4 regions of the Desemzia sp. FAM 23990 genome follow, and region 3 is predicted to be linked to each of the others. Evidence: predicted binding sites of a transcription regulator. Region 3 holds the regulator's gene; each other region holds the start of a gene.
The links. The regulator Rex, encoded in region 3, represses fermentation and respiration genes when NADH is low (regulators of the CRP and FNR family bind a similar motif). The targets are predictions, from matches to a motif close to TTGTGAANTANTTCACAA.

Region 1 (5,397 bases), on a different contig from region 3:
CTTTAGAGTTAAATATAGGTTTGAATGAAATGTGTCAATGGTAAGCGTAATTAGAAGGTTCTACTAAAAAAATGATTTAAATTTAGAACAAAAACTATTTTTAAAGGTATAATTATATACGTTATGAAAACGTTTGTTATCAGGAGGAGTGGAGAATTATGGTAGATAAAGTAAAAAAAATAGCTCATCGAATTTTTAGTTATTTAGGAGAAATAACTAAAAAAGCATCAAAGAATATGCCAGACGAAAAGAAGGCACAATTAAAAAAGAGAATGAAAATAAGTGCAGCAGTTCTAATTGTATTTTTTATTCTCTCTTTTATCGTGACAATTGATTCTGCTAATGCACGTCAAGATGAGTTGAGTATGCAGATTTCAGATTTACAAAAGAAAATTAATAGTAAGAATGCTTCTTACAATGTATTAGAGTCAGAAAATAACGAATTAGAAGCAAATAATAAAAAATTAAGTCTATTAAAAACGGAGTATGAAGCATATAAAGAAAAAATGACTCCCTATGAAGAACTAGAAAAATCGGAAGCAGACGCAAAAAAAGCAGAAGCAGATGCAAAAAATGCTGAGTTAAAAAAGAAAGAAGCAGAAGAAAAAGCTAAAAAAGAAGCGGAAGAAAAAGCTGCAGCAGAAGAAAAGAAAGCAAAAGCAGAAGCAGAAGCAGCGAAGAAAAAACAAGAAGAAGAAGATGAACTAGCAAGAATAGAGGCTGAAGAAGCTAAAGGATATGAAACAGGAATAACTTTTGATCAATTAGCTCGGACACCAGATGATTATTTTTATAAAAAAGTGAAGTTCTCAGGTAAAGTTGTGCAAGTAATGGAAGGAGAGGGCACGACTCAAATTAGATTTGCTGTGGATGATGATTACGATAAAATTATTTATGCTGAAATTTCGTCTGATTTAACTAATAATAATCGTTTATTAGAAGATGATTATGTAACACTTTCTGGTATTTCAATGGGGCTTTTAACATATGAATCTACCATGGGAGGAGAAATAACGATTCCTTCTATTGTGGTTGATAAGATTGATAGATAAAGAGGTTCGAAAAGTACACCTCTGTTACTGAAAATGATCAGTAGCAGGGGTGTACTTTTTTTATTGGTTTACTTTTGTTAAATCCATCCGTTTACGGATCAAGTGAGCATTAAATTGACTGTCACTTGAAGAATAAAACAGGTTTACTAGTTGAGTGAGGGCAGAATGACTCGTCACTTGACTAATAAAGTGAGTTTATTAGTCAAGTGAGTGGTAGAACAGGTATCACTTGACTAATAAAGAACCGTTAATGTGTCATTTTGCAGTGAGAAGGAAACTAGTTGCTTTTGTTCCAACTTATTTTAGGCTAAATACCTTGCTGGTTACTTTTTTAGACGCATCGTACTAAGAAGTGCACGCCCCTAAAAGCAAAACGACTAGAGTTAGATGAGAAGCATCTAGCTCTAGTCATTCAAGTTTTTTTCGGTAAGCTGTATGCCGTGTTCCCAGCTCTTTAATCTTCAATAGTTCTTCGTTCTGTTCCGTCTAAGTCAATAATCGATTGAATAGGCTGGACGTATTCTAAAGTCCCCATGTAAGTACCGTCTTCATCTCTGACAGCTGTGTAGGTGACCATAACGAATTCGCCTCGAGCATGGAACCAGAGTGTCTCTGAATCCTTTGTACCAGTTTTGAAGTCAGCTATTAATTGTTTTACGATAGGTTGGCTTTTAGGAGGATGACAATTTTCTACTTGTCGCCCGATAGCGTTTTTAGTACGCGGAAAAAGCTTTCTGCCGGTACCGACATTAAAGTATTTCACCGTATCATTAGCATCTACAAAAGATAATTCAAGCGGAAGCAAGTTCAGCATTTTTTCCAATTCATTCGGTGTCAAATGTCCAACTTTAAAGTGAATATTGGTGTCTTTTTCACTTGTTTCGACTTCTGAATCTTCTATATCTTCAAATGTAGTCCGCTCAGGAACCCATTTAGATTCTGGACGAACAATGCAATAGCCGATTTCATCTGATTCGTCATTGATTTTGATCCAATCATCTTCATTAAAGACATCTGTAATCATAGGAATCAAAATTTCTTCTTCTTTGACAATCATTTCTTCCAACTCGTATTTTAAGGACGCGAATTCTTCTTGCAAATGATCTAGTTGATCTTGTTCAAGTGACTGTTTCACTTGTTTAAATAGAGCGCGAATTTCGTCGTCTACTCCCCACATGACTTTAGGAGGAGCTGTGATACCGTAACGCTCCATAATCGGAAACAGAGAGTTTTCCTTGCGCGCATAATGATTGTCAAACTGCCAAAGAATAGACAGTTGCTTCAATAACCCGTCTTTAATCTCTGCTTCTGGTTGCAGAAGATACGCTTCCAGTAAACGACGAATGCGATCCAAACTGCTTTCGATCGCTAAATTTTCTTGTTTTAGGACATGGATGGGATGCCCAGGTTTCTTAAATTCATCTGATTGATTTTCTGGATTGTTGATGGTTCCGATAAACATAGAAGCATGGATATTGCATAATTTTTGAATATCTTCTACGACAACACCTTCCCCAAGCAATCTGCGTTCCATAACCGAGATTTCAAAGGCACTGATACCAGAAAAATGTTCTTCAAAATCTTTCTTTACCAAATCTTTGTCTTCGCCAGCATGCAATCTTAAAAGCAAATCTTTCAAAATAGATTGCCTCTGTTCTAATTCAAGGGCTCTTTTTCCTTTATGGGGATTTTCTGTCATTAGGCAATCTCCTCAACACTAAAACCATGTTCTTCCAATTGAGCAATCAAGTCAGCATGATTTAAACCGATTTGTTCCGCACCTTTATTTAAAGGCATCATTCGACCAACTGTATTCAATAAGCCGTCATTTTGTAGAGGAGTAAATCCTAGTTGGACCAAAATACCTTTTAACTCAGGGTATTGTTGAATTAATTGATAGACCGTTTCATTGAGATTGATTTTTTTCATTGTTTTCAACCTTTCAAATTAGAATGATATACTCATTCGTTACGTTATTCACAATAAGTGGTTGATTTCATTTTAAAATAAATGCTTATCATTTTCAATAAGGATAGCCGTCAGGTTTGTTAGAATATGAATTTTTTTCACAAAATAGTCATCATATAAGGGGAATTACCCATAAAGGACTGTCTCGAATCAAGACAGTCCAAAAATCATTCACTGATATGGTTTACATTTGCGAATCGGGGTGTTCTAACGGTTTTACAGCTGGCCCATCTAAGACAGCTCCGTTATAAGAAAAGCGCGAACCATGACAAGCGCAATCCCATGAACGTTCTGCATCATTCCAATCAAGGTTGCAGCCTAAGTGAGTGCAGACTGGAACGGTTTGATGCAGCTGACCTTGTTTATCTCGATAGGCGCCCACTTTCTTTCCATGTACATGAACTAGGCCGCCTTCATCTAGTAAAAGGTCTTCTAAATTTTTATCCGGACGTTTTAATTTGCCGGTAACAAAATCTTTTGCGACAGCTGAATTCTTTTTCAAGAAGGTTTGAGTATCGCTAAGTTTCAATTTTTTACGAGTAGGGTCAAAAAGAGAAGCATAACTGTTTTCTGTACCTAAAATAGAGTCTGCTAACAGTTTTCCGGCCATAGCTCCTGCAGACATGCCCCATTTATTGAATCCTGTAGCTACTAATACAGCCTCGGTTTGCTTCGTCATCTGTCCAATATAAGGGAGTTTATCTAGTGTTTGCAGATCTTGACTAGACCAAAGATGAAGAGGGCTTTGCGCAGCAAAATACTTTTTGCCAAAAGCGTCCAAATCTTGGTAATGAAAAATCGTTTTGCTGGAGCTTTTACCGGTTTGATGTCCTTCACCGCCAATCAATAAAAGAGGGATACCGTCAGCGCCTTGAACAGAACGGATCGAACGCGTCGGCTGTTCTGCGTTGATGTACATGCCTTCAGGAATTTTACTAGCAGTGCGCATCACCATCGCGTAAGAACGATGGATGGAGAGGCGCGTAAAATATAAGCCGTCTGCATCATTGATTGGGTAATGAGTGGCCAGAATAACTTTTTGACAGAGTATAAGAGAGTTGTTTTCGGTTAAAATCATAGGTGTCTTTTCTTTAATGACTTCTACAGCACGCGTGTGTTCATAAATTTGTCCGCCTAAGCGCACAATTTCTTGGACCAACACCGTTAAAAAACGAACCGGACCAAATTGAGCTTGGTCGTACATCACTAATGCTTCTTTGATAGGGAAAGGCAAGTCTGCTTTATCTTTGGTTAATGCTCCTTTAATCCCTAAAGTCTGGTAAGCTTCAGCTTCCTTTTCCAGTTTTTTTTGACCCTTATCCGTTTCTGCGTATACAAAAGCATCTTTTGTTTCATAAGCACAATCAATCTGCAGCTCTTCGATGAGTTGTTGGATAAAATGCAAACCATCAATATTTGCTTCATAATAAAGTTTAGCTTTTTCTTTGCCAAAGGTCTGAATCAAGTCATCATAAATCAAGCTATGCTGAGCGGTAATTTTTGCAGTTGTATGTCCAGTTACCCCGCTGATTAAACGATCAGCTTCAATGAGGACAACTTTCTTGCCAGACTTTGCTAACAGATATGCGCTGATAATGCCGACTATCCCAGCACCGACAATACCGATTTCAGTAGTATGATTTTCTTCTAAGGCTGGAAATTGAGGAGTAGCTTGCTGAGCTGTCCAAAAAGATTTAGGAAAAGGTAGGGAATCTTTGGTTCCTTGAGAATTCATTGAATCATCCTCCTTAATAAATAGGCATGAGTAAGAACAGAGAATGGGATATAGTAATCGGATGAAATTAAACGATGGTGTTCAAGCTGAGTGTAGCACTAGTGGGATAAAAATGTAAAAAGATATCATTTGTTATGCAAAGAAAAAACGAGTACAAATTTCACCAGAAAGGGTTTTACTTCTAAAAGTAAGTGGTATACTGTAAGCAGTAAATGAAAAACTTCTCATCTTAATGAGAAGGCAGAAAAAGGAGTAGACGGAATGGCACAAGAAGAACTGAAAAATCGTGCAGATGTGCAAGAAGAATTGACTTGGGACATCAGTGCATTATATGAAACAAAAGAAGATTTTGAAACAGCAATTGAAAAATTAAAAGCAGCAGTAGATAAATTTGTCCAAGATTATGAAGGCAAACTGACGGATACTGACACTATAGTGAAGGCTTTAAAAGAGTATGAACAGATTCAAGAAACAGCTGCATATACTAATCACTATGCATTTTTGCCGGCAACTACTGATTTAACGAATCCAGAGTATGTGCAGTTGTCTCGGTCGACAGACAACTTATTTGCAGAAATCGGAGCTAAATTAGCCTTTTTTGATTCTGAATTAAAACTGGCACCAACGAATGTGTTAGATGAA
Region 2 (5,397 bases), on a different contig from region 3:
ACAAGTAAAATGTGTTAAAAAGGGGATGGGACAAAAAGTCCCATCCTTTTATTTTTGTAAAACGTTCAACAGAGGTGAAGATAAATGAAAAAGCAGCTAAAGATGGTTCGTCGGTGGGATATTATGATTGTATTAGCTTTGATGGTGGCGTCTTTCCTTCCGCTGGTTTTTTTTACGTATGTGCAAGCTCAGACTGGAGATGCTGAATTGAAAGCAGTGATCAGCGCAGACGGAAAAATCGTTAAAGAGTTTATTTTAACGGATGATGGCCAGACCGAAGAATATGTCTATACAGATGACCATGGGCATAAAAACACCGTGATTCGTGATGGATTGAAAATTTATATGTCAGATGCAAGTTGTAATGATCAATTATGTGTTCGAAAAGGCGCAATAAATGCATTTGGCGAGACGATTGTTTGTTTGCCGAATCATTTATTAGTTGAAATAGAACCCAGTCAGTCTGATGTTGAAATTGAAAATGAGCTAGACATTATTTCCTGAAATAAGCACTTTAAAAATAGAGGAGAACTGGTATGAAGATTCACCCAATGTGGAAAGACTATCCTTCGATACAAACTGAATTAAAAGCATGTATTTCTTTAATCGAACAAAACATCACTATTAAAAATAAAGATGTGCAACAAAAAATCGTTCAATTGCTTTCTTCCGGCGGTAAAACATTACGTCCTGCGTTTAGCTTAATGTTTTCACAGTATAAAAGCGAAACGGATCAGGAAAAAGCTCGAGCGATTGCAGCTGCTGTTGAAGTGCTGCATTTAGCAACTTTGGTGCACGATGACGTCATTGATGAATCTGATTTGCGTCGCGGGCAAGAGACGATTAATACGCAATATGACAATCGAGTAGCAGTATACACCGGCGATTACTTATTTACTGTCTGTTTTCGTCTGCTCACAGATTATGCAGCGGATGCTTCGGCGCTGCAATTAGATAAAAACGGCATGGAAAGCATCTTGGTTGGCGAACTGAACCAAATGAATATGAAGTACAATTCTAATATGACTATGCGCAATTATTTGAAACAAATACAAGGCAAGACAGCACAATTGTTTGCGCTGAGTTGTTATGCTGGGGCCTATGAAAAGGGCTCAGAAAAAATGGCCAATTCAGCTTATCAAATCGGCAATAATATAGGTATGGCTTTTCAAATTATTGATGATGTACTGGATTACACGCAAGATACTGTGATTGCAGGGAAACCGATGATGAGCGATTTGAAAAATGGTATTTATACCGCTCCTCTTTTATTTGCCATGCAAGAAAATCGGGAAGTATTCGAGCCTTATATTTTAAAAAAAGATCAGATCACAGAAGAAGAGATCAAAGAAGTATACAAGTTGGTGCAGTTGTATAAAGGTGAAGAACGCGCGAAAGAATTAGCCAATAAATATACTAAAAAAGCGTTAAAACGAATCAAACGACTGCCTGAAAATTCAATAAAAAGCACTCTATTGACCATTACTGAGCAAATGTTGTCTCGTGATATGTAAAAAAGAAACCTTATAAAATAAGGTTTCTTTTTTTAAAAGTGAAATGTTCATAAATTTTTCAGATAGTTAATGAAAAAATTATTAAATTGTGTGAAATAGATTGATTTGTTTTGCTGTCAATGCTACTATAAGTACGTAATAAAGAAAAGAAATATTTGTGAATACTTACACAAACAGAAGTGCATATACTAAAAAAGGGTGGGTATAAAATGAAAAAATTATTCTCAGTATCAACGTTAACTTTAGCTTCAGCTTTGGTATTAGCTGCATGCGGCAGTTCTGAAGAAGCAACAGAGTCATCTGAATCAGCAGCTTCAGAAGGCGGATTACAAGATGGAACATATACTTTAGTAGAGAAAAACTTGGATGAAAATGGCTGGAAAACAGACTTCTCTATTACTGTAAAAGGCGGAGAAATTACTGAATCAAATTATGAGAACGTAAATGAAGCTGGCGATAAAAAATCTGAAGACGAAGCTTATCAAGAAAGAATGTCAGAAGTTTCCGGCGTCGGTCCAGTAGAGTACTTCCCGCAATTAAATGAACAATTAGTTGAAACTCAAGATCCAGCAGCAGTTGAAGTAGTAACTGGAGCTACACACTCATCAGAATCTTTCAAAGAGTATGCGCAACAATTAGTAGACGCTGCTGAAGAAGGCAATACGGATACCATTGAAATCGATAATTAATAGTTTCTATTCTCATTAATTGATTTATAATAACAGGTAGGGGCAATGTATTTTGTTCCTGCCTGTTTTTGTATGAATTACGAGAAGTTAGGAGAAATAAAATGAAAAAAATATATCAACATAAAAAAATCTTAAGTGGACTAATGATGGGAGCCTTTTTTCTTTTACTGGCCGGCTGCGGCTCGAAAGAAGAGCAAGCCTTGCTCACCACGCCCTATGAACAAACAGAATTTCTAATGGGTACTTATGTAACATTGCGTGTGTATGATGAAGGGAAAGAGGAAGTTCTGGAAAATGCTTTTGCCCGAGTCGAGAAATTAGCGGATAAGGTAACTGTTAATGAACCTGGCTCAGAAATCGACAAAGTCAACGAAGCTGCGGGAGACGAAGCTGTCAAACTTTCAGATGATGTGTATCCTTTAATCGAAACTGCTGCAAAATACAGTGAAGTTTCTAATGGCGGATTTGATTATACTGTAGGACCTATAACAGATTTATGGAGAATCGGCTTTGATGATGCTAGAAAACCGGAGCAAGCTGAAATCGATGCAGCATTGCCGCTAGTGGATTACAGCAAAGTTGAGTTAGATGCAGAAAATCAAACCATCTTTTTAACCCAATCAGGAATGGCTTTAGATTTAGGAGCGATTGCTAAAGGCTATATTGCAGATGAGATCAAGGTATTATTCGAAGAATCAGGGGTCACCACGGCTATTATCGATTTAGGTGGAAATGTAGTCGTTATGGGAGGTTCGCCTACCAGAGAAGGAGAAGCTTGGAATATCGGGATACAAGATCCTTTATCTGAACGAGGAGAAACCGTTGGAAAGACCAAGCAAAAAGATCGGTCAATCGTTACTTCTGGAATCTATGAACGTTATCTTGAAGTGGATGGGGAAATTTATCATCATTTGATGAATCCTGAGACTGGTTACCCTTTTGATAATGAAATTGCTGGCGTGTCGATCATTTCCAATCGTTCTGTTGATGGGGATGCTCTTTCAACAGTTGTATTTGGATTAGGGTTAGAAGATGGATTGGAATACGTGAACAATCGAGATGATATAGAAGCTGTTTTTATTACCAAAGAAAAAGAAATTTATACGTCAGATGGGTTGATGGATAACTTTGAATTGACTAATGAGGAATACACTTGGGTGAATAAATAAGTTTAAGCTGGAGTGCATCAAAAAAATCTTTAAAGGAAGTGTACGAATGAGTGTACCTGTTTTTTTAGAATTGGTTGAGATAAAAACCAAATTAGCTAGTTTATTTCCTTTTACATTAGGTGTTTTATTTTCTTTGTATTATTTCTCGGAGCTGAATGGAGTAAACACCTTGCTGTTTTTTCTTGCAATGGTGGTTTTTGATATGGCCACTACTGCAATCAACAATACGATGGACTATGTCAAAGCAAAAAACATGGACTACAAAGACCAGGAAAATATTTTAGGAAAAGCTGGGTTGTCAGTGAAGCAAGTAACCTATTTGATTGTGGCAATGGTAACTTTTGCTGCTGCCATTGGTCTGTTATTGGTTTATCGAACGAACCTTTTGCTGCTGGTCATAGGTGCTATTTGTTTTGCGGTAGGAATATTATATACTTTTGGACCATTCCCGATCTCTAGAATGCCTTTAGGTGAAGTGATGTCTGGTTTGACAATGGGATTTGGTATTTTCTTTATTGCCGTTTTTATCAATGTTCCTTCTACCTTTATCACAGCCTTGACAATAGAATGGCCTAATTTCGCGCTGACAGGAAGCATCCAAAATGTAGCAGCCATCTTTTTAGCTTCTCTGCCGTTAGTATTTACGATTGCCAACATTATGTTGTCCAATAACATTTGCGATTACGAGACAGACATTACCAACCATCGCTATACATTAACTTTTTATATTGGCAAACCAATTGCTGTGCGTTTATACCGTTGGTTGTACTATGGGGCTTTTGCTGCCAGCACATTAGCCGTTTTACTAGGAGTCAACTCTGTTTTTATGTTAGGTATCTGGATCATTTTCCCTATTGTTCAAAAAAATATTCATGTTTTTACCAATAAGCAAGATAAAGCCACTACATTTGGCTTAGCCATAAAAAATCTAATTGTTTACCACGGGATGCAAATTATTCTATACAGTTTAGCCATTATTTTTCAATGATGAAACAGGGCGGCAGTTGATTTAAAAACTAAAATATTCTGGAAGAAGGCTAGTAGAAATGGGTTTTAGCACATTATGTTACCATGAATTCCGTAAACGAGAAGAAATTACTGAACAAGGACCGTCTCCGATCAAAGTGACGCAAGATTATGATGATGCACTGCCGCGTGAACTCTTTACCTATGTAGAAGACTTTGAAGCGCAAATGAACTACTTAAAAGCGGAGCAGTATCATGTCTTGACGTTAGAAGAAGTTCGGGCTTATTTGAACGGAGCAGAGATTCGGGAAAAATCGGTTTTACTGACAGCGGATGATACTTATCAATCGTTCAAAAAGTACGCTTATCCGATCTTGAAAAAATTGGATTTTCCTGTTGTTTCATTTGTAGTGTTAGGTTGGTTGAGCGAGCAAGATGAACCATTTCTGGCTAGTCGTTCTGTGTCTATGAGCAAGGAGGAGCTGGAAGCTATGAAAGGTCTAGTGACAACAGCCAATCACACTACTCTGCTGCATCAACGATTTGCGGACGGCAGCTCCGCAATCCAAACGGTTACTGACGAAGCATTGAAAGCAGATTTGGCGACATGTGGAACTTATGTAGAAGAGCCTGATGTTTTTGCCTATCCTTTTGGAATCTACAATGAACGAGATCTTTTACGCTTAACAGCAATAGGGATGAACTTGGCATTTACTTGCAAGTCAGGTAAAAATACGCAAGATACGCCGCCGTTAGAGTTGCACCGTGATGTGGTTCCGCTGGGTATCTCATTAGAAGAATTTAAAGCAATCGTTTCATAAAAACAATAGCCTGAAAAGTCCTGTGTCGGAACTTTTCAGGCTGTTGTTTTGTGATTTATTGGAGTATCGGTCTGTATAAGGAACTTTATTTAGTTCACCCTTAATCACACGACTGTCGACTGGGGTACTGTCTTTTGGAACAACAAAAACCCCTTCTACTTTTTAAGTAAAAGGGGAGAAAAGGGCTTGGGTTGGTGTTATGCTTTAATGGTTACTGGCTCTCTGCGAATAACTTCTT
Region 3 (5,397 bases):
AGGATCTAAATTTTACATGGATGTAAATAGTGCAGTTATACGTTATGATCAAGAAATTCATAAGTTAGACGGGATTACTCACCCTGATACATTACTCGTTGCTATAGCTGCAGATGAAAGTATCATGACAGGCTCTGATATGTATTATGTAGATATTGAAGTACATGGTGAGCTGACCAGAGGCTACGATTTAGTGGATGTCTCAAACTTTACCGGCAAAACACCGAATGTGCGTGTGTGTGAAGAAGTAGATAGAGACAAATTTAAAGCCAGTTTATTAGATGTTTTAAAAGCTATTTAGATAGAAAAAGAAGCAGCGACCTCCAAGTTAGAGTGAAATCTAATTTTTTGTGGGGGTTGCTTTTTCTGTGGCGGAGTAAAGGGTGTATTTTGAAGTGAGTTTGAACATCAAGGTTAAAGTTGTCTTGATGAAGAAAGAGGCTTGAACATCAAGGTTGAAGTTGTCTTGATGAAGAAAGAGGCTTGAACATCAAGGTTAAAACCGCCTTGATGAAGAATTGAGATTGAACATCAAGAGTAAAACCGTCTTGATGAAGAATTGAGATTGAACATCAAGAGTAAAACCGTCTTGATGAAGAATTGAGATTGAACATCAAGAGTAAAACCGTCTTGATGAAGAATTGAGATTGAACATCAAGAGTAAAATCGTCTTGATGAAGAAAGAGGTTTGAACATCAAGGTTAAAACCGCCTTGATGAAGAATTGAGATTGAACATCAAGAGTAAAACCGTCTTGATGAAGAAAGAGGCTTGAACATCAAGGTTAAAACCGCCTTGATGAAGAATTGAGATTGAACATCAAGAGTAAAACCGTCTTGATGAAGAAAGAGGCTTGAACATCAAGGTTAAAACCGCCTTGATGAGGAATTGAGATTGAACATCAAGGTTAAAACCGCCTTGATAAAGAATTGAGATTGAACATCAAGAGTAAAACCGCCTTGATGAAGAATTGAGATTGAACATAAAAAGTAAGATTGGCTGGTTTGAGTCCGGTATTCAACCGAACTCAAACCAGCCAATCAGCTGTATAATAAGAACTCTAACTATTAGGGCACCAAGCCAACCCGAGCTTCTTATTTAAAGGACTTCTTAGATTAGTTCTTCAAGAGCTAACGTCGTTTCTTCCCATTCTTCCATGAGTGTTTCATACTGTTCATTCAACAGTTGAAGTTTATCATTGATTTCTTGGACTTTTAAATGATCTTCATAGACTTCTGGTTTGGTCAATTCAGTTTCTAAATTTTCGATACTAGGCTCCAATTCAGAAGTTTCCTGTTCAATGGCTTCTATTCGACGGGTCAGCTGTCGAACCAATTTTTGATTTTCTTTATTGATTTCACGTTTTTTTGAAGGGGCGGTAGAAGCGGAATCTTTCCCAGAACTGTTTTCCGTTCCCTGTGCTTCTTCATCTGCAAGTCGTTTCAATTCTTCTTGCTCAGCTTTTTTTTCTAGATAGTAATCATAATCGCCTAAGTAAGCTGTGCTTCCTTCTGCAGATAGTTCAATTACTTTAGACGCAATCCGATTGATGAAATAGCGGTCATGAGAAACAAAAAGCAGTGTGCCGTCGAAATCAATCAACGCATTTTCAAGTACTTCTTTACTATCTATGTCTAAATGGTTTGTAGGTTCATCCAGAATTAAGAAGTTGTCTTGATTCATAGACAATTTGGCTAATGCCAAACGAGCTTTTTCTCCACCGCTTAAAGAAGTGACGGCTTTTTCAACATCTTCTCCAGAAAATAAAAAGCTGCCTAAAATAGATCGGATGTCTTTTTCGGGAGTAGTAGGGTGTTCATCCCAAAGTTCGGCCAATACAGATTTAGAAGAATGCAATTCAGCTTGTTCTTGATCGTAATAGCCAACTTCCACATTTGTTCCGTATCGCTTTTCACCTTTCATAAGAGGGAGTTCTTCGAGTAAGGATTTCAGCAGCGTGGATTTTCCCACACCGTTTGGTCCGACTAAAGCTATAGCATCGTATTTTCGGATATCCATATTGATCGGTTCAGATAAAATCGTTTGGTCATATCCGATAGCTCCGTTTTGTAATGACATTACGACATTTCCGCTTTCTTTGGCAGGGTGGAAACTGAATGTAGCTGATTTTTCTTCACCTTGAGGTTTATCTAAACGGTCTATTTTTTCCAATTGTTTCCGACGGCTCTGAGCACGTTTGGTAGTAGAAGCGCGGACTAAGTTGCGGTTTACAAAATCTTCTAACTTGGCAATTTCTTTTTGCTGTTTCTCAAATTCTTTCCATTCTTTTTCAAGTTGTGCCGCTTTCAAGTCTAAATATTTACTATAATTTCCTTTATAATGGTGCATTTTTTGACGGCTTAAGTCATAGACTTCGTTAACTACTTTATCTAAGAAATAACGGTCATGAGAAACGATCAGCAACGCACCAGTATAAGTTTGCAGGTAGTTCTCTAACCAGTTTAATGTTTCGATATCCAAATGATTGGTAGGCTCATCTAAAATCAATAAGTCTTTTTTTTGCAGCAATAATTTCGCTAAAGCTAAACGCGTTTTTTGGCCACCTGAGAGTTGATTGATGGATTTAGCATAATCCTCTTCAAAAAAGCGGAAACCATGTAAAACAGAGCGGATCTCTGCTTCATAACCATAACCATTTTGCTCTCGAAAATCGTGCTGCATTTGATCATACTGTTTTAAGGTTTCATGATAGAGTTCCTCGTCGGCTAATAAAGAAGGATCCCCTAACATTTCTTCGGTATGACGCATTTTCTTTTCTAATTGGATCACATATTGAAAAACTTCCAACATTTCATCCCAAATGGATTGAGTAGAATCAAGGCCAGTATTTTGTGCTAAGTAGCCGATAGTCACTTGTTTTCCTTTTGAAATCTGTCCAGCATCCGGAGGTTCAATATCTGCGATGATTTTTAACAGAGTTGATTTGCCGGCACCGTTTCGTCCCACAAGGGCAATACGTGAATTTTCTTGTACTTCTAAATAAATATTCTCAAACAACACATCTGCACCAAAATAACGTGCGACGTGTTGAGCTTGTAATAGAATCATTTTGTTGTCCTCATTTCTTATCTCTGCTCTTTCACTTAGTTTAGCATATTCTGTCTTTAAGTGGGAGAGTGTCTGGAAGGCAGTACTAACAAAAAGAAAGCCGGTTCACAATATTCTTTGTGAATTTTGTATGGATAGGAAAATAAGTGTAAAAAAAAAAGGAAATGACCGTTTAAAAAAGCTGGCAATTTAATAAGAAGATGTTATAATCTTATTATGTGAAACTCGACAATTTGTGAAACAAATCATTTGTTAACGAATATTGTGAATTTTGAATAAAAGAAAGTGAGTGAAGTGAACGATGAGTTCAACTAATACAATACCTAAAGCAACGGCAAAGAGATTACCGATTTATTATAGATATTTACGGTATTTGCATGAAGATGGAAAAGAACGTGTGTCATCAACTGAATTAAGTGAAGCTGTGAAAGTAGATAGCGCTACGATTCGACGCGATTTTTCATATTTCGGGGCTCTAGGAAAAAGAGGTTATGGTTACGATGTTGAAACGCTGATGCATTTTTTCAGTAAAACATTGAAACAAGACCGACTAACGAACGTGGCATTAATTGGTGTGGGTAACTTAGGACATGCTTTATTAAATTACAATTTCCATCAAGGGAACAACATGCGCATCAGTGCTGCCTTTGATATCAACAAGGATATTGTAGGAACGATTCAATCTGGAGTACCGGTTTATCCAATGGAAGACATGGTACAACAGTTGAAAATGCAACAAATCGATGTAGTTATGCTGACTGTGCCTACTTCAGCAGCTCAAGATGCTGCAAATAATCTCGTTGAAGCTGGCGTTAAAGGAATACTGAACTTTACACCGATTCGTATTTCCGTACCAGAAGAAGTTCGAGTACAAAACGTGGATTTAGCGAATGAATTGCAGACTCTTATCTATTTTATCGATCACTATAAAGCAGACTCAGACAGTGATGATACTTTATTGCTATTAGATTAAAAAAAAGCAACAAACCTATTTACGGTTTGTTGCCTTTTTTTAGTTTGAGATAGATTTGTAAAATCTTCGTAGCTCTTACCACATCTCGTGTGGCAAACAATACAAAAATGATAGAGAAGAATCCCCAACCAAATTCACCAACGTAGTCAGTTGCAAACCAGATAAAAATAGCTGCAAGAACATAATTGAAAACAATTTGAATAATAAAATCTCTTTTTTTCATGAACGTTAAAAGTTCCTTTCTACTATAAACACTATTAGTATAGCCATAAGTTAGCTACTGTAACGGTAGCATTCATTAAAGCGTGAGCAATAATTGGAGCAGCAATCGATTTTGTTTTCCAGTACAAATAGCAGAAAACAAATCCCATAATCGAATAAAGCAAGTAATGACCATCAAAGTGAATAAAGGCAAATATCAATGAACTGATCACAGCAGCACCGATTCCTCCAGTAATGTCATAAAGATAACCAAAGATAGCTTTCCTAAATACAAACTCTTCCATAATAGGACCAAAGATAGCTACTAGAATCAAGAAAATAGGGTATTTATTCACAGTGAAAACGAGCTCTGCAGTGTTTTGTGACCCTAAAGGTGTATTGAGCAAGAATGTTTCGATAAATACAGCTAAGTATTGACCAACAAAAGCTAAAAACATTCCTCCTACTCCCCAAAAAATAATCGATTTTTTAGAATTGCTGGGCGTTTTCTCTAGACTATTATCAAATGTAGACCGATGATTAACGATAAACATTAGGATAGCTCCAATCACGAAACCGGCGATAGTACCATAAATGCTGGCGTCTGCTACAGCTTTAGCTGGTACAAAAAACAACACTATCACTGGGAAAAATTGAGCTATAATATAGATGAGAATGATTTTTGCATATGGAGACTTAATTAAATTCTTCATGTGTTTAAAACCTTCTTTAAGTAATTATTTACAGTTGCACTAAAAAAGAACAAGACTATATAAAGTGAGCAATGCACCTTTGTAATGGTACTGCATTTGGACGTAAAACAGTTTTAAAAAAAGATGTTCAATAAACAGTATAACATAAGTCTCATACCACTAAAGCAATTTTTGCTTTCTTCTTGAAGTATTTCTTTCTTAAATAAAAGGGCACTCTTTTTCTTTTTCAAGAGTAAAAAATACTTGCAAAATTTTTACAGTTTGATATGATGAAGAAGTGATTTAGCACTCTTTTAGAGTGAGTGCTAACAAAGAAAAACTATAATTGGAGGGATTTACGTGTTAAGACCTTTAGGAGATCGTGTCATCATTAAAGTCACAAAAGAAGAAGAAACAACAGCAAGTGGTATCGTTTTGGCTGGTACAGCAAAAGAAAAACCAC
Region 4 (5,397 bases), on a different contig from region 3:
CCCGTATTAAACGGTTAAGTATAATTATGATAATACTTTATGATAATATCGCTTAAACTAATAAAAGTTTTACATTAATGTTAGAATAATTATATAATGAAGCATTTTTTTCTAATCTCGATAATAAGGAGAGATGATCAATGTTAAAATATATAACCGCTAGCGGAATTGCTCTCAGTGTCCTGTTTGTCTTATCGGAAATAGGTGTCAACGTATTTGAGAATATGATAAAGACTAAGAGAGAAGCAGGAGTTCCAATAAAAATTCAAATAATGAATGCATTAAAAAACAGACAAGGATAAAAATGCTTGTCTGTTTTTTAGTGCATTCACTTGTTTATTAAACCCCGCTAAAGATAATTTTTCGTGGACTTGATCCATATTGAGCTTTTCCTTATGTTCCATCTCATATCTTAAGGTTACAAAGCTTTTTAACGTAGTTTAGGCAGAATTTGCCCATCCTCCATAGGTGGGTGATGAATGCCTATCGGTATGATGATTGCCGTTGGCAACTCTCATACGGATAGTATAAAGTTGAGTGTCTCCTTATTTGTCCTGTGTTATAATTAGGCTATATAAGAAATGAGCGGATAAAAGATGGTGTCTCATGAGTAAAAATCTCTAATGAAGAATCTTTTTTGAATTGAAAGTAGTTTATTAACCAAACCAAATAGCTCTTTCCCTATCAGAACTTTCCTTCGAATCAGAGGCATGAACAGTATTTTCAGACATACTTAGTCCATAAAGAGCACGAATCGTATTATCTGGTGAATTTTCTGGATCAGTTGTTCCATTCAATGATCGTACTCGACTGATGGCATTTTCACCTTCTAAGACTAAGGCAACTAATGGACTTCTGGTAAGGTAAGCAACCAAACGATTAAAAAACTGTTTTCCAGTATGTTCTGCATAATGCTTTTCTGCTAAATTTGTAGAGGCTTTTATTAATTTCATATCCACAACTTTTAAACCGTTTCTCTCATATTCGACTAAAATACTCCCAATTAGATTTCGTTCTACTGCATCTGGTTTGAGCAATACAAGCGTTTTTTCTGACATTTCTGAACATCCTCCTTAGAAGTGTAGTTACTAAGAGTTTAACACGTTCTGAATTTTTTAGTTAGAAAGAGATTGAATTGCAATAAGTATTGCAGATACATAAATATAGAGAGAACGGGTTTATGAATTTACGGAAACTCTTTTTAAGGTTTTTCGATGCAAACTTATGCAGTCGTTGATCCAGATCAATACGGAATAATTTAAAATAAGATAAAATGGATTTCTACATCAACAGCGGAGAGTTGTGTTCTACCTGTTGCAAGAAGGAGGAAAAGCAGTATGGAAGTAATGGAAGAGTACATAAGAATTCTGAAGGCACAAAATTATTTAGCATTAGCAACATCGGTCGAAGGAACGCCTAATGTGAGGATCGTCAATTATTATCCTGATCCATTGCAACAAAATATTCTTTACATTCGAACGAATAAAAACAAATCAAAAGTAAAAGAATTTCAGCTAAATCCATGTATATCTTTTACTACTATTATTAAAGACCGTTATGAATACATACGTGTTCACAATGCTCGTGTGGTAAAGTGTGAGGATTACCAAGAAGAAGGAATTAAGTCTGCTTTTTTAGAAAAGGATCCAAAATTCATAGAAAAGATGGGTAAAGAAAATAGCCCTTATCTTTACGCTATTATTTTTGAACATGCGTTTCTAACGTTGAATCCTGTGGATCCAGCTTTAAAAATACAATTTTAAAAATAAAAACTACTCTGGAAATCCTTTTTCAATCTATACCGGATTCTCTAGAGTAGTGTGTTGGTTTTCTTTAGAAGATTTTTCTGTTGGTAAAGAGGAAAAGGATATGCATTAATTAACATTCAATAATTTGATTTTTCCATAAGCAATTTCTTCGATGATTTTTTCTTTTTCTAGATGAGCTAGTTCTCGACTTAATGATTCAGAGGTAGTTCCTAAATAAGAAGCCAAATCTTTTTTAGCCATCTTTAGTTCGACGACGGGTTCTTTTTCTTCAGAATCGACTAGACTAACCAAAAAGTGCAACAGCCTATCTTTTACAGTTTCAGTAGTAGCCCAAGCTGTCTGTTGCTCAGAAGAACCTAATCTTTCAGCGATCGTAGCCAACATGTCAACAGCAGTAGCCGGGTATTGCATAAGCAGCTGGCGAAAATCGGCATGTTTGATGGCACAAATATTGCAATCTGTTAATGCTTCCGTAAAAGCCTCGTAAAAACCCTTCTTAAATAAAGCCAATTCCCCGGTAAACTCTCCTTCTGATACAATTCGTATCAACTGTTCTTTTCCCGACTCTGACAATCGGTATACACGTATTTTCCCACTGCTTAATACATAAAGCGAGTCAGCAGATTCTCCTGGCCGATAGATAGTCTCTCCCTTCGAGTAATGCTTATGTTGGATCAAGGGATGAATTTGTTCTTTTTGTTCAGCTGTTAGAGATTGAAATAGGGGAATAGTATAGATACAACATTGCTTTGTATTTTCACATCTATAAGTATGATGGTGAGATTTTGAATAGTCTTTTTTCATCCTGCATTCTCCTCTATAGTTCCTCACAATACTTTTTTATTCTACCAATTTTCCACTCCTTAGAAAAGGTATTATCATTTTTTTAAATAGTTTGTTGTACTTGATTTAAATCAAGTAGATAGAAAAAAGAATGCGCTATATTTAGCTTGTTAAATTTATTATCTTTATTCTTGTGTATATTTGAACAAAGGGAGTGTAAAAATGAGTATAAAATTGACTCAGCCGCAAGTCATGTTGCACCAAATGGTGACAGATTTTGCTGATAAAGAAGTAAAACCTTTAGATATGTGGATTGACAAACACAGAGAGTACCCTGCAGAACTATGGAGCAGTATTGTGAATACAGGCTTTTTAGGGTTGACCATACCAGAAGAATATGGCGGTGCCGGATTTGATGTCGTTGCCAGTTCTCAAACCATCTATGATTTTGCTCAACGGAATGCTAGTATTGCATTTACACTAGAAGGGCATTACAAAACGGTTGATCAAGTATTGAAATATGCTACACCTGCGTTAAAAGAAAAGTATCTGCCTCAAGCCACCCATCGTGTTTTTGGCTTTTCATCAACAGAACCGCAAGGGGGTTCTAATGTGATGGGATTTACAGCCAAGGCTGTTAAAGAAGGAGATAAATGGATTTTAAATGGAAATAAGAGCATGATCACAAATGGCGGATTGGCCGAAGTATACTGTGTGCTCTTGAAAACATCTCCGACAGAATTATCTTGCTTCCTTGTAGACCAAGATATGCCTGGGTTTAAACATGGTAAACGAGAAGAATTTATTGGAATGAACGGGACACCTGTAGCAGAAATTTTCTTGGAAAATGTTGTGGTCACTGAAGATCATTTGCTCGGGAAAATAGGTCAAGGTGTAGAAATTGGGGATAATGCCCACTATGATGCTCGTATTTCGATGGGAGCGATCGCTGCTGGTATCACTGAACATGCATTATCGATCGCGGTAGATTATGCAAAACAACGTGAAGCGATCAATACACCGATCATTCAATTGCATTCTATCCAAACAAAAATCACCGAAATTGCTATTGCGAAAGAGAACACACAATTATTGTATCAAGAAGCAGCTAGATTGAAAGTAGCAGGCAAATCCTATGCGAAAGTAGCCACTATGGCAAAATCATATGGTAGTCGGGCTTCAGTTACTGCAGCTGATCATGCCTTACAAGTACTAGGCGGATATGGTTACAGCAGAGAATACCCAGTTGAACATCTGATTCGTGATGCACGAGCTTTACAACTTGCAGAAGGATCGTTAGAAAAAATGATGATCGAGATCAGCAAAGAAGTTGTAAACGAGAGAGAGGATTGAGATAAATGAGCTTAAAAATCGTCGTGTGTATTAAACAAGTACCGGTTTCCAATAATTTGAAAATTGATCCAAATACAAAAAATTTGATTCGTTCCGGAGAAGCAGGAGTGATGAATCCTTACGATAAAAACGCCATTGAAGCAGCATTGCGCCTAAAAGACGAATGGGGTGGAGAAATCATACTATTGTCTATGGGACCTCCAGATTTTGAAATGACATTGCGTCAAGGTTTAGCTATGGGGTGTGATGATGCTATATTGCTAAGCTCCCGACAATTTGGCGGAGCGGATACTTTGGCAACAGGATATGTTTTAGCACAAGCCATCAAAGAATTAGGAGATGTAGACTTGGTATTATTTGGTCGTCAGTCTGTAGATGCTGATACTAGCCAGGTCGGTCCGATTGTCTCTGAACTTTTAGAGTGGCCGCAGATTACCTTTGTCAGTGAATTGCACAGCCAATATAATCAAGCCATGACTGCAACTCGCTTGTTAGAGAATATGCAACAAAAAATTGAGTTCCAATTACCAGCAGTAGTAACCGTACGCAGTGAAATGAACGTACCGCGTTACCCAACGCCTCGCAATATTCAACAAAGTTATCAAAAAACGATTCGTGTGTGGGATGAAAACAGTTTGACTGTTGATCCTAATAAAATCGGCTTGAAAGGTTCCCCAACTGTTGTACGCAGTGTATGGGCACCCGAAAAAGAAGCGAAAGCTACAACAGTGCTAAAAGGTACAGCTGATGAAGCTATTCGTGAACTGTTGATTCAGTTGAGAGCCAATAATTTACTCTAAGAGAGGTGGAAAAAAATGTCTAGTCAAGAAGTTTGGGTATACGCAGAAAAACATGTAGGTATCATCCAGCCGGTTACGTATCAATTAATTACAAAAGCAAAAGAAATTGCCGGCGATAAAAAAGTAGTGGTCATTTTATTTGAAGCAACAGATAAAAATCTGGAAGAAAACATCAAAGAGTATGGTCCCGATGAAATCATTGTAGTAAAGGATGACCGTTTGAAAGATGCAGCGGATTCTGAAATTGCCAGCTTAATGGCAGAGTTGGCAGCACAACGTCAGCCTAATAGCATTCTATTTGGCGCAACAGTTGTTGGCCGCTCAATAGCACCACGTTTACAAGCTAAGTTGAATACAGGTTTGACTTCTGATTGCTTGAACTTAGCATTTGATGGGGATTTATTGGTCCAAACTAAACCCTCTTATGGCGATAATATCATGTGCGAAATCATCTGTCCGGATCATCGTCCGCAAATGGCTTCTGTACGACCAAATACATTTGAAGCTAAGAAAATCAGTGATCCATCAGTCACAGTAACAGAAGTGACGGACCTGACCTTTAAAGCAGCAAAACGTGTGAAAATTATCGAAGAAACTCCTTTATTGTCTAAAAGCGACAGTATTGCCAATGCGGATCGGGTCATTGCATTGGGACGCGGTGCAGTTGATGATAAGGTGCTTGCTTTAGCAGA

Region 1: ACEN4I_RS02100 (DUF1858 domain-containing protein) is a predicted target of Rex. The motif match lies at 3,018-3,035, and genes of this name have one in related genera.
Region 2: ACEN4I_RS01455 (FMN-binding protein) is a predicted target of Rex. The motif match lies at 1,670-1,687, and genes of this name have one in related genera.
Region 4: ACEN4I_RS07805 (acyl-CoA dehydrogenase family protein) is a predicted target of Rex. The motif match lies at 2,744-2,761, and genes of this name have one in related genera.

The regions. Positions count from the first base shown of each region.
Region 1 is NZ_JBGQQW010000003.1:125,973-131,369, reverse strand. It holds gene ACEN4I_RS02110 (hypothetical protein) at 159-1,052, shown strand; gene ACEN4I_RS02105 (DUF438 domain-containing protein) at 1,507-2,751, opposite strand; gene ACEN4I_RS02100 (DUF1858 domain-containing protein) at 2,751-2,981, opposite strand; gene ACEN4I_RS02095 (FAD-dependent oxidoreductase) at 3,205-4,755, opposite strand; gene pepF (oligoendopeptidase F) at 5,017-5,397, shown strand, end outside.
Region 2 is NZ_JBGQQW010000002.1:129,258-134,654, reverse strand. It holds gene ACEN4I_RS01470 (FAD-dependent oxidoreductase) at 1-8, shown strand, start outside; gene ACEN4I_RS01465 (NusG domain II-containing protein) at 85-504, shown strand; gene ACEN4I_RS01460 (polyprenyl synthetase family protein) at 537-1,514, shown strand; gene ACEN4I_RS01455 (FMN-binding protein) at 1,724-2,203, shown strand; gene ACEN4I_RS01450 (FAD:protein FMN transferase) at 2,305-3,372, shown strand; gene menA (1,4-dihydroxy-2-naphthoate polyprenyltransferase) at 3,419-4,360, shown strand; gene ACEN4I_RS01440 (polysaccharide deacetylase family protein) at 4,419-5,159, shown strand; gene ACEN4I_RS01435 (ABC transporter ATP-binding protein) at 5,357-5,397, opposite strand, start outside.
Region 3 is NZ_JBGQQW010000012.1:12,947-18,343, reverse strand. It holds gene ACEN4I_RS06330 (nucleoside hydrolase) at 1-301, shown strand, start outside; gene ACEN4I_RS06325 (ABC-F family ATP-binding cassette domain-containing protein) at 1,110-3,068, opposite strand; gene ACEN4I_RS06320 (redox-sensing transcriptional repressor Rex) at 3,370-4,041, shown strand; gene ACEN4I_RS06315 (DUF4305 domain-containing protein) at 4,061-4,264, opposite strand; gene ACEN4I_RS06310 (CPBP family intramembrane glutamic endopeptidase) at 4,299-4,955, opposite strand; gene groES (co-chaperone GroES) at 5,295-5,397, shown strand, end outside.
Region 4 is NZ_JBGQQW010000016.1:55,575-60,971, reverse strand. It holds gene ACEN4I_RS07825 (hypothetical protein) at 141-302, shown strand; gene ndk (nucleoside-diphosphate kinase) at 657-1,058, opposite strand; gene ACEN4I_RS07815 (pyridoxamine 5'-phosphate oxidase family protein) at 1,338-1,763, shown strand; gene ACEN4I_RS07810 (Crp/Fnr family transcriptional regulator) at 1,875-2,573, opposite strand; gene ACEN4I_RS07805 (acyl-CoA dehydrogenase family protein) at 2,775-3,905, shown strand; gene ACEN4I_RS07800 (electron transfer flavoprotein subunit beta/FixA family protein) at 3,911-4,705, shown strand; gene ACEN4I_RS07795 (electron transfer flavoprotein subunit alpha/FixB family protein) at 4,721-5,397, shown strand, end outside.